One region of the Rhizobium sp. 1399 genome, then DNA from elsewhere that is predicted to be linked to it. Evidence: predicted binding sites of a transcription regulator. Region 1 holds the regulator's gene; each other region holds the start of a gene.
The links. Region 1 encodes PhoB, which activates phosphate uptake and scavenging genes when phosphate is short. Its sites were predicted from a motif close to TGTCATNNANCTGTCAT; they were not measured.
Positions count from the first base shown of each region.

Region 1 (4,180 bases):
ATCAGACTTGCAGGTCTATCAACAGCTAATGTTGCAGAAATGACTCTCCGGGGAAGCAAGTTGGGGAAAACCCTGAATTCGGATTCATCGGATTCACGCGACTCTTGTCACAGAGTCAGGCTCACACTAGGTTAAAGTTCAATTACTAGACTGCATGCGGCGGAACTAGTCACCAAAATTGATCAGGCGTTTCTTGCTTCGGAGACTTCCGAGGCAACGGTGAGGGATTCTGCCATCACCAACGCGAAAGGTGGAGACAGGGCAATGAACTGGACAGACGAGCGTGTCGAGAAGCTCAAGAAGCTTTGGTCGGAAGGGCTGAGCGCCAGCCAGATCGCTGCGCAGCTTGGCGGAGTGAGTAGAAACGCTGTTATCGGCAAAGTTCACCGGCTCAGTCTTCCCGGCCGCGCCAAGGCCGGCGGCACGGCGACCGCTGCGCGCGCACCGAAGCGCAATACGTCGGCTCCGCGCGCCCCGAACTATGCGTCTCGCATCACCACCCGCACCGTTACCCGCCAGCAGGGCGCAACGATGCTGAAGGAAGAGATCGAGATCGAAACGGTCGAGGAAATGGAATATGTGCCGGCCAAAAACGTGGTCGTGCCGATTTCGCGTCGTCTCGGCCTGACGGAACTGACGGAGCGCACCTGCAAGTGGCCGGTCGGCGATCCTCTGAAGGACGACTTCTACTTCTGCGGCTGCGACTCCCCGGATTCCTCGCCCTATTGCAACTATCACCAGCGCCTCGCCTACCAGCCGGTCAGCGAACGCCGAAAGGCTGTCCGGGTCGCCTGACCAGCGCCTTCTCAACAGATGCAGCATCCGCCGCCCCTCTTCGCTGACGCGCAGAGGGGCGTATTTTTTAGTCGGCACAGGAGGGCTGGAAAACGGCTCCTGACCACGATCTGCCGGGGGCCGATCTCTGCCTGCCGTTCACCATGCCTGACGATGCGAACTTGGCCCAACGCCGCCGATGCGTTTCAGCCCTAGACCGGTATGGAACGGTGGTGATGGCGCTGTAACGCGATTTTCTGATACAGATGCGGTATTCTCGTGGAGTAGCACGGCGCAAACAGTCGGTCAGGGGTGCCAATGGAGATCGATCCAAAGCGGATGGCAATGGGGTTCGTCGGGACGGGCACGATTACCGAGGCCGTCGTCACCGGATTGGGCAAGACAGCGTTTCGCGACACACCGGTAGTGCTGTCACCGCGCAGCGCAAGCGTCGCCGCCCGCCTTGCGGCGGCAAACCGGAATGTGTCGATCGCTTTGGGGAACCAGGATGTTCTCGACCGATCCGATCTCGTATTTGTGGCAGTGAGGCCGCAAATTGCCGAGGAGGTCATCCGCTCGCTCCGATTTCGGCCGGGCCACCATGTCATCAGCTTCGTCGCGGCCACGCCAATGGATCAACTGCTGGCGTGGATCGATCAGCCAGTTCGCCTGAGCCTGGCAATTCCACTTCCGTTCATCGCAGATCTTCAGGGCGCGACTGCGATCTACCCGCCCGACGAGGTTTCCCACGCCCTCTTTTCGGCGCTCGGAACGGCGATCCAGGTTGAAAACAGACCTGAGTTCGAACTTCTCGCGGTGGCGAGCTGCCTGATGGCCACCTATTTCGGCATCCTGGACGCGACGTCGACCTGGCTGCAGAGCCAAGGGCTTTCGAGAACGGCTGGCGACGCCTACCTCCGTCAATTGTTTTCCGGCCTCGCCCATGCTGCCCGTTCAAAACCTGTCGCGAGTTTTGATGAACTCATCGGCGAGCATTCGACCAAGGGCGGATTGAATGAACAGGTGCTCGAAAACTTTCGCGAGTTCGGCGGCACTGCGGCTCTGCAAAAGGCTCTTGATCGAGTTCTCGCACGCATTCGTCTGTAGAAAGCAGATTCTCTCGAGGTTCGCTTTCGGCGCCTGGTGTCGGCTTTCATAAGAAGCTAGGGGTGCCAGATAGACAAACGGGCCGCCCGGCAAAACCGAGCGACCCGTTCGTGACCTCCGATCACTCGGATCAGGCTTCCATGGAATATCCCGCGCCGCGGACGGTGCGGATGACATCCTGCATGTTGGAGAAGTTCAGCGCCTTACGCAGGCGTCCGACATGGACGTCGACGGTACGTTCGTCCACGTAGATATCGTGGCCCCAGACGCCATCCAGAAGCTGCGAGCGGGAGAAGACCCTGCCCGGCGACGACATCAGGAATTCGAGCAGGCGGAATTCGGTCGGGCCGAGACGGACTTCGCGGCTCTTGCGATGAACGCGATGGGTTTCGCGATCGAGCTCGATATCACCACACTTCAGAACGGTGGAGAGAACCTCCGGACGGGCGCGTCGCAGCATCGCCTTGACGCGGGCAACAAGTTCCGGCGTGGAGAAGGGCTTGACGACATAGTCGTCCGCGCCGGTCGAGAGACCGCGAACGCGTTCGCTCTCTTCGCCGCGTGCCGTCAGCATGATGATCGGCAGGCGCTCGGTCTCCGGCCGCATGCGCAGCCGGCGGCAGAGCTCGATGCCGGAAACGCCCGGCAGCATCCAGTCAAGGATGAGCAGGTCCGGCGTGCGCTCCTGAAGCCGGATTTCGGCCTCGTCGCCACGGAGGATCGTATCCACCTCGAAACCTTCAGCCTCGAGGTTGTAGCGGAGAAGCACACTCAGCGCCTCTTCATCTTCAACAACTGCAACTCTTGGGATCATGCGTGTCAGTCTCCTAATGCATGATCCTTAAACCGGGGGTGATTTAAGCAACGGACCATGCAGAAACTTGGAATTGGCTGCGACCTTTGCGCGCCCCAGCGCAGGGCGCGCACGCAATTGGCAGGTCCGGATTACTCCGTCACCGCACCGACGGTATTGGAGCTGTCGTCCTTCGGACGCTCACCCTCCGGCTGGGCGCCGGTTGCCATGTAATAGATCGTCTCGGCGATGTTGGTCGCATGGTCGCCGATGCGCTCGATGTTCTTGGCGCAGAAGAGAAGATGCGTGCAGCTCGTGATGTTGCGCGGATCTTCCATCATGTAGGTGAGGAGTTCGCGGAACAGCGAGGTGTACATCGCGTCGATCTCATCGTCGCGCTCGCGGATGGACTTGGCCTTGTCCGCAGAACGCGTCGTATAGACGTCGAGCACTTCCTTGAGCTGGACGAGCGCCAGTTCGGAGAGATGCTCGAGACCGCGGGCGAGCTTGCGCGGAACGCCGGTGCTTTGGACGGCGATGACGCGCTTTGCGGTGTTCTTGCCGAGGTCGCCGACACGCTCGAGGTCGGCGGCGATGCGGATCGAACCCATGATCTCGCGAAGGTCGGAGGCCATCGGCTGGCGACGGGCGATCGTGACGATCGCCTTGTCGTTGATTTCGCGTTCCGCGTGATCAAGGATCACGTCGTCGGAAATGACCTTCTGGGCGAGCGCAGTGTCGCCGTTGACCAGCGCACGGACGGCCTCGCCGACCATCTGTTCGGCAAGACCACCCATCTCGGAAATGCGCCGGGACAGGAATTTCAGATCGTCATCGTAAGCGGAAAAAATATGTGTCGATGCCATGGGGCTTTGTCCTCGAAAATCGGGAAGGCTTCACATCGCCAAAATCAGCCGAACCGGCCCATGATATAGTCCTGGGTGCGCGGATCGTCGGGATTGGTGAACATCTTGTCGGTGTCATTTTCCTCGACCAGGTTGCCGAGGTGGAACATTGCGGTACGCTGTGATACGCGCGCGGCCTGCTGCATGGAATGCGTCACGATGACGATGGTGTAGTTTTCGCGCAGCTCATGGATCAGCTCTTCGACCTTTGCAGTCGCGATCGGGTCGAGTGCCGAGCAGGGCTCGTCCATCAGGATGACTTCCGGGCTGACGGCAACGGCGCGTGCGATGCACAGACGCTGCTGCTGACCACCGGACAGGCCGGTGCCGGATTCATGCACGCGATCCTTGACCTCGTTCCAGAGGCCGGCGCGCTGCAGGCTCGTCTCGACGATCTGGTCCAGGTCGGCCTTGGACTTGGCAAGGCCATGGATGCGCGGTCCGTAAGAAACGTTTTCATAGATCGTTTTCGGGAACGGATTCGGCTTCTGGAACACCATGCCGACGCGGGCACGAAGTTCGACGACGTCGATGTCGGGATCGTAGATATCGTCGCTGTCGAGCGTGATCTTGCCGGTGACGCGGCAGCCATCGATCGTGT
Region 1 is NZ_JAVDSU010000001.1:701,451-705,630, forward strand. It holds gene J2X71_RS03670 (GcrA family cell cycle regulator) at 265-795, shown strand; gene J2X71_RS03675 (pyrroline-5-carboxylate reductase) at 1,093-1,881, shown strand; gene phoB (phosphate regulon transcriptional regulator PhoB) at 2,012-2,695, opposite strand; gene phoU (phosphate signaling complex protein PhoU) at 2,827-3,540, opposite strand; gene pstB (phosphate ABC transporter ATP-binding protein PstB) at 3,585-4,180, opposite strand, start outside.

Region 2 (4,180 bases), on a different contig from region 1:
GCCGGCGTGCCTCAGGAGCCCCATGGCCTGCTTGGAGGCGTTGTTGCGTTCGCCGCTCATCGGCCGCCCTCCCGGGAGAAGAGGCCATGGGGCCGGAGGATCAGCACAAGGATCATGACGGCATAGATGATGAAGGCGCCGAGTTGCGGCACGTAATATTTGCCGGCGACATCGGCGACGCCGAGCAGAAGTGCTGCGATGAACGGGCCGGTAATGGACGAGGTGCCGCCGACGGTCACGACGATCATGAAATAGATGAGGTATTTCAGCGGAAAGTTCGGATCGAGGCCGAGCAGTTCGGTGCCGAGCGCACCACCAAGGCCAGCGAGACCGGAGCCGAGCGCGAAGGTCAGCGCGAAGATGACCGAGACATTGATGCCCATGCCGCGGGCGACGCGTCCGTCATCGACGGCCGCACGTAGCTGGCTGCCGAAGCGGGTTCGGGTGAGCGCCAGTTGCAGCGTGACCGTCAGCACCGCGCAGATGACGATGATGAAAAGCCGGTAGCGGCCGATATCGATACCGAGGAAGTCGAAGCGGCCGCTGAGCTCAGGTGGCAGGTTGATGAGTTGCTGCTGCCCGCCCATGAAATAGTCGATTGCCGCGATCGCCATGAAGACGAGGCCGATCGAAAACAGCACCTGATCGAGATGCGAAGCCGAATAGAGGCGGCGGTAAAGCAGCCGTTCCAACACAACGCCGGCAAGCGCTGTGACGATGAAGGCGGCCGGCAGGCACCAGTAGAAGGAGATGCCGTAGCTATTCATCATGATGACGGTGACGTAACCGCCTGCCATGGCAAAGGCGCCATGCGCCAGATTGACGAAATTCATCAGGCCCAGCGTGACCGACAATCCGCAGGCGAGAACAAAGAGAAGCATGCCATAGGCGATGCCGTCGAACAGGATTGTCAGCATGAGACCTCACTGCATCCAGACGGCGGAATTGCTTCCGCCGCCTGTTTCCTGGGCTTACTTGGCAGCCGTATTCGGATCGTGGATCTTCGGGTAAGTCGCGAACTCGACATTGTAGAGCTCGCCATTCTTCTCCTTGACCTCGCGCATGTAGATATCCTGCACGATGTCGCGGGTATCAGGATCGATGGTGATAGGCCCGCGGGGGCTGACGAATTCCATGCCCTTCATGGCTTCGACAAGCTTGGTGCCGTCAGTATCGCCGCCGGTCTTTTCGAGGGCGGCATAGGCGACATGCATGGCGTCATAACCGCCGACCGACATGAAGTTCGGGCGCATGTTCTTGTTGGCCTTGCGAACTTCGGCAACGAAGGCCTTGTTTTCCGGGCTGTCGTGGTCGGTCGAATAGAAGTGGCCGGTGATGACGCCCTTGGCGGCCGGCCCCATGCCGTTCAGGAGATCGTCATCGGTGACGTCGCCGGTGGCGATCAGCTTGATACCGGCATCCGCTAGACCGCGATCGACGAACTGCTTCATGAAAATCGCGCCGACACCCGAGGGCACGAAGACGAAGAGGGCATCCGGCTTGGCATCGCGCACACGCTGAAGGAAGGGCGCAAAATCCGGGTTCTGCAGGGGAACGCGGAGTGCTTCAACAACCGTGCCCCCTTCTTTCTTGAACTGGTCGGTAAAGCCTTTTTCGATGTCGATGCCCGGACCGTAATCGGTCACCAGCGTGACGACCCGCTTCAGATTGTTCTGGACGGCCCAGGTGGCGACCGGGACGGCGGATTGCGGACCGCCCATCGAGGTGCGCACGAAATAGGGCGACTGCTTCATGATGGCCGAGGTTGTGGCCGAGGTGATGATAGCCGGAACCTTCGCCTGGTTGAGAACCGGGGCGACGCCCATGGCAAGCGGCGTCAGGCCGAAGCCGACGAGCATCTTGACGCCATCATTGACGACGAGTTCCTGGGCGATGCGGCGGGTCTGGTCGGCAGTGCCGGCATCGTCACGCAGGACGAGCTCGACCTTCTTGCCTGCAACCGTATCGCCGTTGATTGCCATGTATGCGCGAGCGCCGGCCTCGACCTGGCGTCCGGTTGAGGCGAAAGGGCCGGTCATCGGCAGGATCACGCCGATCTTGACCGTTTCCTGTGCAAATGCAGGCGCTCCGGCAAGTGTAGCGAGCGCAGCGCCAGCTACGAATAGTCTTCTTGAAAACGAAACCATGTATACTCCTCCCAATGTTGTGCACCATATCTCTCTCCCGGAGATATGCCCGCGACCTGAGCGTTTTCCCTCGCTCCTCCGAAGAAAACGCCGCCATCGCGAAAATTGCTCAGCAAGTCTAATGTATACATAAAACTTGACATGGCACAAGCCGCGGCCATCTGTAGAACCAGTCGATTGCGCCCGCCGGAACGGCAATGAAAGGCGGGATAAGCCGGTGTTTGCGCCTTATAATTTTGCGTTTTGCCAAAGCAAATTTTTGATCGTCGCAACTCTGTCATATAGCTATGGCGAGAACGTGCTTTATCGAGCGAATTGAACAGGGAGCGTGCCATGATCGAAAACACTGAGCTCGACCGTATCAAGAACGAGATTGCAGACAGCTTCGATGAAGAGCTGGAAATGCAGATGGAGGAGGACCGGCTCGACGAGCTGGTCGCCGAGGGCATGTCCGGCCCGGCCGAACAGACGCTCGAACGCAAGCTCTATTTCCGAGAGCTTTTCCGCCTGCAGCATGAACTTGTCCGCCTTCAGGACTGGGTCCACTACAAGAAGCTCAAGGTCGTCGTGCTCTTCGAAGGCCGCGATTCCGCCGGCAAAGGCGGCGCGATCAAGCGCGTGACCCAGCGCCTCAACCCGCGCGTCTGCCGCGTCGTGGCACTTCCGGCGCCGACCGAGCGCGAGCGGAACCAGTGGTATTTTCAGCGCTATACTCCGCATCTGCCGTCGGCAGGCGAAATGGTGCTCTTCGACCGCAGCTGGTACAACCGCGCCGGCGTCGAGCGTGTCATGGGCTTCTGCAGCAAGGACGAGCTGGAAGAGTTCTTCCGCTCGGTGCCTGAGTTCGAGCGCATGCTGGTGCGCTCCGGCATCATCCTCATCAAGTACTGGTTCTCGATCACCGACGAGGAGCAGGAATTCCGCTTCAACATGCGTATCCACGATCCGCTGAAGCAATGGAAGCTTTCGCCGATGGATCTGCAGAGCCGTGTCCACTGGGAAGAATACACCAAGGCCAAGGAAGAGATGCTGGATCGCACGCATATCGACGAAGCACCGTGGTGGGTCGTCCAGGCCGTGGACAAGAAGCGGGCGCGCCTGAACTGCATCGCGCATCTGCTGAGCCAGATTCCTTACGAGGATGTGCCGAAGGAAGAGATCGTACTTCCCGAGCGCGTGCGTCACGAAGACTATCAGCGTATCCCGGTTCCGCCGGAACTCTACGTTCCCGAAGTTTACTGATTTCTTGGAGCCGCTGCCGGTTCTGCCGGCAGCGGTTTCTCAATGCGCCGATTGCTGCTTGGCGCGGGCGACGATCTGCGTCGGATTGACGAATTGCAGCGCGATGATGAGCCAGAAAAGCGTCGTCACCATATAGATCACCGCCATCGCATCGATCGACTGGCTGGCACGCACGCCGGATGCAAAGACCGCGTAATAGAGCGAGACGACCAGCGTCTGCGTCTGCGGTCCGGCGATCAGGAAGGTCAGCTCGAACATGGCAAGAGTGCGCACCAGAACGAGCAGCAGTGCTGCCAGCATCCCGGGCAGCAACAATGGCAGCAGGATACGGATAAAGAGGCTCGTGGTGCCGGCGCCGAAGACGCGGGCTGCCGCCTCGATGCGCGGATCGATCTGCTCGATGAAGGGGATCATGACGAGCACGACGAAGGGGAAGGAGGGCACCAGGTTGATCAGCACCACGCCCCAGAACGTGCCGCCGAGACCGAGCTGATAAAGCACGGTCGCCAGCGGGATACCATAGGTCAGCGGCGGGATCAGCAACGGCAGCAGGAAAAGCAGGATGATGGCGCGTTTGCCCGGAAAGTCGCGACGCGCCAGCGCATAGGCCGTCATGACGCCGAGAATGCCCGAAATGATCACAACGACGAAGGCCATCTCGAAGGTGACGATGACGACGCTGGAAAGTTGGAACTCATTCCAGGCGCTGAAATACCAGCGATCCGTCCAGCCGCGCGGCAGCCATGTGCCGAGCCAGCGCGTGGCGAAGGAGTTGACGATCACGGCCGCGA
Region 2 is NZ_JAVDSU010000008.1:224,034-228,213, reverse strand. It holds gene J2X71_RS24355 (branched-chain amino acid ABC transporter permease) at 1-60, opposite strand, end outside; gene J2X71_RS24350 (branched-chain amino acid ABC transporter permease) at 57-917, opposite strand; gene J2X71_RS24345 (ABC transporter substrate-binding protein) at 972-2,147, opposite strand; gene ppk2 (polyphosphate kinase 2) at 2,481-3,389, shown strand; gene J2X71_RS24335 (ABC transporter permease subunit) at 3,429-4,180, opposite strand, start outside.
Region 2: the regulator PhoB is predicted to act here: its motif matches at 2,412-2,428, upstream of ppk2 (polyphosphate kinase 2).

Region 3 (4,180 bases), 230 kb from region 1:
TCTATACCATGGATCCTGCCCGTGTCAGCAATCTCGACAAGGCGCAAGACAATGCCCGCTTGTTGGCAGACGATGTTCTTCGTCTCGCACCGCCGAAAGCAGCCCGCGCCAAGTCTTCCAAAAAGGCGGCTGAGGTCCTTAAGAACGCCGCGTAAGGCATTCCTCAGCGCTTGATTGACGCCAGCAAACGGCTGCCGCAAAGGTAGCCGTTTCTGTTTTGAATATCCTCACAAAGCTCTTTGTTCATGTTTTGTTCTTGACTGAAATGCCAATCTTGGTATGCTCCTCCTTGTCGAAACAAGGAGGCGGGCGATGTAGTCCGTAGTTCAAATGCCTCATTTTCCACTCGATCCGAATAGCGCAGGCCCCCAGAAGAAATCCAATCTTGGCGGGGAATTTCACGACAGGATTTTCTTCGCGCTTCGCCCAACCATCGAAGCTGCATCCGAGGCGCTGGACATCGCGCAAGTGTATCGCAATAGACATGCTCTGACCGGACCCTCGCGGCCGAACGCAGTGCTTCATGTCACGCTGAACGGCATCGGCGCCTACCGTCGGCTCCCGGATGATATCGTGTTCGGCGCTGAACAAGTTGCCGCGGCAGTGCGTGCCCAGCCGTTCGAAATTGTGCTCGACGAAGCCATGAGCTTCAAGCACCCCGGCCAGCCGCAAGCCTTCGTCATCTGCGGCAGGCAAGAAAACGAAGGCCTGCTGGATCTTCGCAACCAAATTCAAGAAGGTCTCTACGAGGCTGGACTACCCTATAATGTCGGCGGACATCTGACGCCGCACATGACAATGCTCTATGATCGCAAGACTGTTCTGCCTGAAAAGCTTGACCGACCCGTACGCTGGACAGTCCAGGAGTTCCTGTTGATCCACAGCATCTACGGGAAGAGCGAGCATCACGTCATCAACCGCTGGCCTCTGCTCGGCTGAGCTGCGCTTGCACCGCGGGTGGGGATTCGCATAAAACTCCCCACTCAATATGTACATGCGGAGCAAGACAGTGGACCTTTCAGAGATCATCATCCCGGGCGATACGCCCGGCATCGAATGGCGGTTGCCCGTCATGCGTTTCAAGGGAAGCGATCCGGCGGCGCCCAAGGTCTATATCCAGGCCGCATTGCATTCCAATGAACTGCCGGGAACCGCGCTTGCGCATTTTCTCTGCCTTCAACTCAGGCAAGCCGAAAACGAAGGACGGATCGCCGGCGATATCACGCTCGTGCCGCAGGCAAATCCGATCGGGGCGGCGCAATCGCATTTCGGCGAGCTGCAGGGCCGGTTCGATTTGGGATCGCGGACCAATTTCAATCGGGACTTCCCGCTGATCTCGGTTCGCGACCGGGAGGAGTTGCTTGACGGTCTTGATTATTATCCGGCTACGGATCGATTGAAGCGAGAGCTGATTCATATGGCGCTCGGAGCCGATCTGGTGCTCGATCTGCATTGCGATGATGAATCGCTGCAATATGCCTATATCGACGAAGCCTTCTGGCCGGAAGCAGCGGACCTTGCCAATGCGCTCGACATGGAAGCGGTGCTGCTTTCGGATGGCGAAAGCTCCGCCTTCGAGGAAGCCGTCGGTTTTGCCTGGAAATATGAGGTGCCGGGCGAGCGCAAGGCCAAGCTTCCGGGCAAGCTTTCGGTGACGGTGGAACTGCGCGGTCGCCGCGAAGTCTATCCCGATATGGCCGAGAAAGATGCCGAAGGCCTGCTGCAGTTCCTGATCGGGCGCGGTGTTGTCAACGGCGGGGCAGCCGGAGACAAGACCTTCTCCGGACCAGCCGTGCCGCTCGACAATGTCGAGATCGTGCGTGCGCCGCAGGGCGGTACCGTGCTCTTCCACCGCAATATCGGCGAGCGTGTCTCGGAAGGAGAGCTTCTGGCGACGATCGTCACCCGGCCCGGTTTTGCCGAGGGCGATATCGACATCCGGGCGCCGCAGGACGGGCTATTTCTTACCCGCACTTCCGACCGGCTGGTGCGCCGGCGCGGTGACCTGATGAAGATTGCCGCCGACAAGCCGAGCAAGGCAACGCGAAAGGCCGGCACGCTGGAAGACTGAACCAGCGTTCTTTTCCACACGCGGATGTAAGGCTCCGGGCAACTGTCACACAGGCTTCAAGAAAATCCGCCAAGCCGTTGCAGACATGTTGCGAAGGAGCTTTCATGCCGCATTACGACATTGCGATCGTCGGCGCGGGAATTGTCGGGCTGGCGCATGCGCTGGCGGCGGCAAAGCGCGGCAAACGGGTCGTCGTTGTTGACCGCGACGCACAGGCAAATGGCGCCTCGGTGCGCAATTTCGGCTTTGTGACGGTGACCGGCCAGCAGGCCGGCGACTGCTGGGACAAGGCACGCCGGGCACGCGATATCTGGGCCGATATTGTCGATGACGCAGGCGTCGACGTCCTGCAGCGCGGGCTGCTCCTTGCCGCAAGGCTCGACGAATCCGAAGCCGTGATCGACGCCTTCCTGCGCACAGAGATGGGCGAAGGCTGCGAAAGACTGACGATCGAGGAGGCACGGCGGCTTGTGCCGGCACTGCGACCGGAAGCGGGGCGCTTCACACTCTATAGCCCCCATGAACTGCGGGTCGAATCCCGCACGGCCGTTCCACTGCTCGCCCGCTATCTCGAAATCAAATATGGCATCGAGTTCCGCCGCTCGACAGCAGTGAGCGCCGTCGAGCCGCCGCGGATCGAGACGTCAACCGGCCTGATCGAGGCGGAGACGGTGGTTGTTTGCCCCGGCGACGATTTCAAGAGCCTGTTTGCGGATCGGATCGCTGCATATAACGTCACACGCTGCAAGCTGCAGATGATGCGTGTCGTGCCGGCGCAACGGGTCTCGCTTAGCACCGCCGTCATGTCCGATCTCGGGCTCGGGCGTTATCTCGGTTATGCCGAGTTGCCTGAAGCGACTGCCCTGAAGGCGCGGCTTGACCGGGAGTTCAAGCCGGAGCGGGAAAACGGCATCCACCTGATTGTTACGCAATCGGAAGACGGATCGCTGATCGTCGGAGACAGCCACCATTACTCCGAAACGCCCGATCCCTTTGGGCTGGAGCGCATCGACCGGCTGACCCTCGACGAGATGGATGCCGTGCTCAATCTGCCGGGTCGCTTCATTACCGAACGCTGGATCGGCACCTATGCCTCCGCCCCGGACCGTTGGCGGTTCACCGACAAGCCTTCCGATGCGCTGCGTATCGTCGTGGTGACGGCAGGCTGCGGTGCCTCGACCGCCTTCGGCATCGGCGAGGAAACCATCGAGGATCTTTACGGGAGCGCAGCATGACGCAATTCAAGGCAGTGGTCTTCGACTGGGCCGGCACAGTCATCGATTTCGGCTCCTTCGCACCGATGGGCGCCTTTGTGGATACCTTCGGCAAGTTCGGCGTCGAGGTGACGATCGCCGACGCACGCAAGCCGATGGGGCTTCCGAAGCGTGCGCATATCGCCGCGATGCTGGCCGAACCGCATATCGCCGCCCGCTGGCAGGCGGTGCAAGGCGCGCTTCCGGACGAGGCGGCCATCGACCGCGTTTACGAACTCTTCGTGCCGCTCAACGAAGCTGTCGTGACCGATTACTGCGCGCTGGTGCCTGGCGCGATCAAGACGATCGAATACCTGCGCGAGCGGCAGATGAAGATCGGCTCGACGACAGGCTATACGCGCTCGATCATGGAGCGCGTGCTGCCGCTTGCCGCTGAACAGGGTTATGCACCCGACAATCTGATCTGTGCCGACGATCTGCCGCTTGGCCGACCGACGCCGATCGGCATGTATAAATGCTTCCTCGACCTGATGGTCTATCCGGCCTCTGCGGTCCTGAAGGTCGATGATACTGAACCCGGCATTGCCGAGGGTGCCGCGGCAGGCTGCGTTACCGTTGGCGTGACGCTCTCCGGCAACGAGGCGGGTCTGACGCCTGAAGAGGTGGATGCACTTTCGCCGGAGGCGCGAGCCGAGTTGCACAAGCGGATCGGCGAGAAGCTGATTGCTGCCGGCGCCGACTACGTCATCGAGACCGTGGCCGACCTGCCAGCACTCATCGAAGAGCTCGAGGGATAAAGGCCAGACGGCGTTTGCAGCGCTTATCCAGCGTGATATCTCCCTTGGAAAACAGGGAGATCGAACCGGCATGGCCATCACCATCTACGGTATCAAGA
Region 3 is NZ_JAVDSU010000001.1:932,719-936,898, forward strand. It holds gene J2X71_RS04820 (ParA family protein) at 1-155, shown strand, start outside; gene J2X71_RS04825 (2'-5' RNA ligase family protein) at 469-939, shown strand; gene J2X71_RS04830 (succinylglutamate desuccinylase/aspartoacylase family protein) at 1,010-2,071, shown strand; gene J2X71_RS04835 (TIGR03364 family FAD-dependent oxidoreductase) at 2,176-3,306, shown strand; gene phnX (phosphonoacetaldehyde hydrolase) at 3,303-4,082, shown strand; gene J2X71_RS04845 (ArsC family reductase) at 4,153-4,180, shown strand, end outside.
Region 3: the regulator PhoB is predicted to act here: its motif matches at 2,115-2,131, upstream of J2X71_RS04835 (TIGR03364 family FAD-dependent oxidoreductase).

Region 4 (4,180 bases), on a different contig from region 1:
CTGCTTGGCCACGACGTCGCAGTTGCCGACTTCAACCAGTACGGCACGCGCCGCGGCAACCACGAAGTGATGATGCGCGGCACCTTCGCCAATATCCGCATCCGCAACTTCATGCTCGGTGCGAACGGCAAGGAAGGTGGCTACACCATCCACTATCCGTCCAAGGAAGAGACCTCGATCTACGATGCGGCCATGCAGTACAAGGCCGAAGGCGTTCCGCTCGTCATCTTCGCCGGTGTGGAATATGGCAACGGCTCCTCGCGTGACTGGGCTGCGAAGGGCACGAACCTGCTCGGCGTCAAGGCCGTGATCGCCCAGAGCTTCGAGCGTATCCACCGTTCGAACCTGGTCGGCATGGGTGTCATCCCCTTCGTCTTCGAAGAGGGCACGACGTGGCAGAGCCTCAACCTGAAGGGCGATGAACTCGTTACCATCGAGGGCCTCGAAAACATCAAGCCGCGCGAAAAGAAGATCGCCAAGATCACCTACGCCGATGGCACCGTGAAGGACGTTCCGCTGGTGTCGCGCGTCGATACGCTGGACGAGGTCGTCTACCTCAACAATGGCGGCATCCTGCAGACGGTTCTGCGCGATCTCGCAGCCTGATTGTTAAGATACTTGCCTGATAATGACCGCCGGAGAGCAATTTCCGGCGGTTTTTCTTTGCGGAAAACGAGGCTGTTTCAATGCTCACGGTGATGTGTTTCGGCGGCCATCCGCCTGGGGCTCCGTCTCACCCGTTCGTGACTTTCCGTTTGGACCCGGAAGGATTATTCGTACGTTCATATCTCAGAGCCGGCAGTTCAGGACCGCTGCTGACGCTGGAAAAGAGGTGCTGGTGAATGTCCCCGCGTTTTATGATCCCGCTGATCGCCGGGCTTGCTTTTGCAAGTCCGCTCCTAGCCGAAGATGGCGCGCCGAAAGGCGTCGTTGAGCTGTTCACGGCGCAGGGCTGCGCCTCCTGTCCGCCGGCCGATGCCGCATTCCGCAAGCTCGTCAGCCAGGGCAATGTCATCGCCCTCGCCTATCACGTCGATTACTGGAATTATCTCGGCTGGGCCGACACGCTGAGCTCGAAGGAAAATACCGAGCGGCAATACGGCTATGCCCGGATGATGGGCCGCAGCAACGTCTATACGCCGCAGGCGATCGTCAATGGCCGTGACCATCTCGCAGGCGCCGATCTTGCCGGCATCAACGGCAAGATAAATGGCTATGCCAACGAGGGCAAAGGCCTGACCGTGCCCGTCAGTGCTCGCATGAGCGGCGACCAATTAGAGATCAAGCTCGGCGCCGGCCAGGGCAAGGCCAATGTGGTGATCGTCTATTTCGACAAGGAAAAAACGATCGACGTCGAGAAGGGCGAAAACAGCGGCCAGAAGATCTCCTACCTTCACAGCGTGACCGATGTGGAGACCGTCGGCATGTGGGATGGCAAGGCGACGACGCTGACTCTGCCGGCCAGCGTGATGGAAAAACCCGATCTCGAAGGATCAGCGATTCTCTTGCAGTCCGTGACGGACAACGGCGATCCGGGAGCGATCCTCGGCGCAACAGTCGTCATGGCAGGGAAAAACATCTAAGGATTTCATCCGCTTGCGGATGAATGTCAGGCGGCCCGGCCAAGCGTATTCGGGGCTGGGGTTAAGGTCGATACGCTCCGCCGGGCCCTTTGGCGCGCTGGCGCCAAACTGGAGCCTATAGTTCTCTTGGAAATGAGGCGCTGTTTTGACTGAAATGCGGCACACCGGAGAAAGCAGGTTTCGTCCCCAGTGTGACAGTCGGTCCCTTGCAATTTGCCGCGGCTCGGGCAAACTGTCACTCTCCTGTCACACGTGGAGGTCTTGGGAGTCTGATGACAGATACGCCGGATTTGCGACACGGCGAAAGCCGCTCCGTCGACAATAGCTCTTCAACCGTCGTTGATCTCAAGGAATACAGACAAAATAAAGATCCGATGCCAGTGACATTTCACCGGCGGGAGCTCGACCAGATTCTGTGGATCTACGGTCGAATGGTGGGCGAAGGCGAGTGGAAAGACTATGCCATCGACCACACGGGGGAGAAGGCGGTGTTCTCCGTCTTCAAGCGTTCGGGCGAAATGCCGCTCTTCCGCATCGAGAAGAATCCGAAGCTTGCTGCCAAGCAGGGCGCCTTTTCGGTCGTGAACACCAACGGCATGATCCTGAAGCGCGGCCACGAGCTTGGGCCAGTCCTGAAGGTTTTCGACAAATCGCTGAAGCTCGTCGACAAGTAAGCGATATCACCCCTTGAACAGCGTGCCCGGATAGGCCTCAGGATCGGGATGGGTTTCCGTTCCTTCGCCCAGTCTGCGCTGCATCAGCATCGTATCCAGCCAGCGGCCGTGCTTGTAACCGGCACCCTTCATCAGACCGATCTCTTCAAAACCCAGTGAACGGTGAAGCGAGATAGAAGCCGGGCTTGCACCGCCGATGACGGCGGTCATCTGGCGGAAGCCAGAGACGGTGCAGCGCGAAATCAACTCTCCAAGGAGTAGTTTGCCAATACCCTTGCCGCGCGCCGCCGTGCCCAGATAAATCGAATCCTCGACCAGCCAGCGATAGGCAGGACGGGTGCGGAATGCCGAGGCATAGGCATAGCCGAGCAGGCTTCCGTCCTCGGCTGTCGCGGCGATGTAGGGATAGCCCTGCTCGCGAATGGCGGAGTAGCGAGCCGTCATTTCCGCTTCGGTTGGCGGCACGATTTCATAACTCGAGATGCCGTTCAGCACGGACTCGCGGTAGATTTCAGTAATGGCAGGAAGATCGGAAGGAAGGGTGTCGCGTAGGAGAGGGAGCATTTCGGATCGATCGGCACTGTTGAACGAAGGCTCACGTTGAAGCACTCCAGCGAACTGCCCGCAACAAAAAAGGCGGCCGAAGCCGCCTTTTCGTTTTTCAGTCCGGCCTGCTTACTTACGGTTGCCCATGAACTGTAGCAGGAACATGAAGAGGTTGATGAAGTCGAGGTAGAGCGTCAGCGCGCCCATGATGGCCTTGCGGCCGGCGACGTCATAACCATCTGCTTCGAAATACATTTCCTTGATGCGCTGCGTGTCGTAGGCGGTGAGGCCTGCAAAGATCAGCACGCCGATCGCGGAGATCGCGAACTGCACGGCGGACGAAGCCAGGAAGATGTTGACGATCGAAGCGATGATCAGGCCGAAGAGGCCCATGATCAGGAACGAACCCATTGCCGACAGGTTGCGCTTGGTCGTGTAGCCGTAAAGCGACAGCGCACCGAAGGAGGCGGCCGTCACGAAGAAGGTCTGTACGATGCTCTGGCCCGTATAGATTATGAAGATTGACGAGAGCGACAATCCAACCAGTGCGGAATAGACCCAGAAAGTGGTCTGCGCTGCAGCCACGCTCATCTGGTTAATACGGAAGCTCAGGAAGAACACGGCAGCAAGCGGTGCAAGGATCACAACCCACCGAAGCGGGCTTGCATAAATCGCCTGACCGAATGCAGTTAGCTCGCCATTGGCGAAAGCGAACTGGAATGACAGATAGGCGGCCACACCAGTGATCGCCAGACCCAGCGCCATCAGGTTGTAGACCTTGAGCATATAAGCGCGGAGGCCTTGATCAATCACTTCGCCGGCTTGTGCGCGGCTTTGATAGTTACGGAGATCAGCCATAGTTTCCTCTTACAAGCTCCGATGGAAATACGGTGTCGGGTTTACGACCCGGGCGCCGCTGCGGAGCTTCCAGCATGCCTGCTGACAATATGAGGCTTTCGTCCAATTCAAACAAGGCCTTTGCAATCTGCCGTTCGGTTAAATCGCCGTAAGGTGAAGGGATTTGGGGCCTTCACCCATTACAGCTCGCGCAAAACTGGTGCTGCCTTCTGTCCGAGGATGCGCCAGGTGCCGATCAAGCCGATACCGACGGTCAATACTAGGGCTGTGACAAGGGTGAGACCTGCGACATCCGGCATGAAGCTGGAGGGCAGGCGCATGATGCGGCTGACGATGAACCAGGCAGCCACACTGCCGGCAAAAAGCGCGAAAATGGCGGTGGCAACACCGAGGATGAGATATTCATAGCTGAAGGCGCGGATCAGCATGGTTCTCGTCGCACCAAGTGTCTTCAGCACCACCGCATCATGCGTGCGCGCCCGATTTCCGGCGGCAAGTGCGCCTGCCAGCACGAGAACG
Region 4 is NZ_JAVDSU010000007.1:188,372-192,551, reverse strand. It holds gene acnA (aconitate hydratase AcnA) at 1-606, shown strand, start outside; gene J2X71_RS22470 (thioredoxin family protein) at 843-1,583, shown strand; gene J2X71_RS22465 (DUF2794 domain-containing protein) at 1,856-2,257, shown strand; gene J2X71_RS22460 (N-acetyltransferase family protein) at 2,264-2,821, opposite strand; gene J2X71_RS22455 (Bax inhibitor-1/YccA family protein) at 2,933-3,661, opposite strand; gene J2X71_RS22450 (ABC transporter permease) at 3,841-4,180, opposite strand, start outside.
Region 4: the regulator PhoB is predicted to act here: its motif matches at 1,817-1,833, upstream of J2X71_RS22465 (DUF2794 domain-containing protein).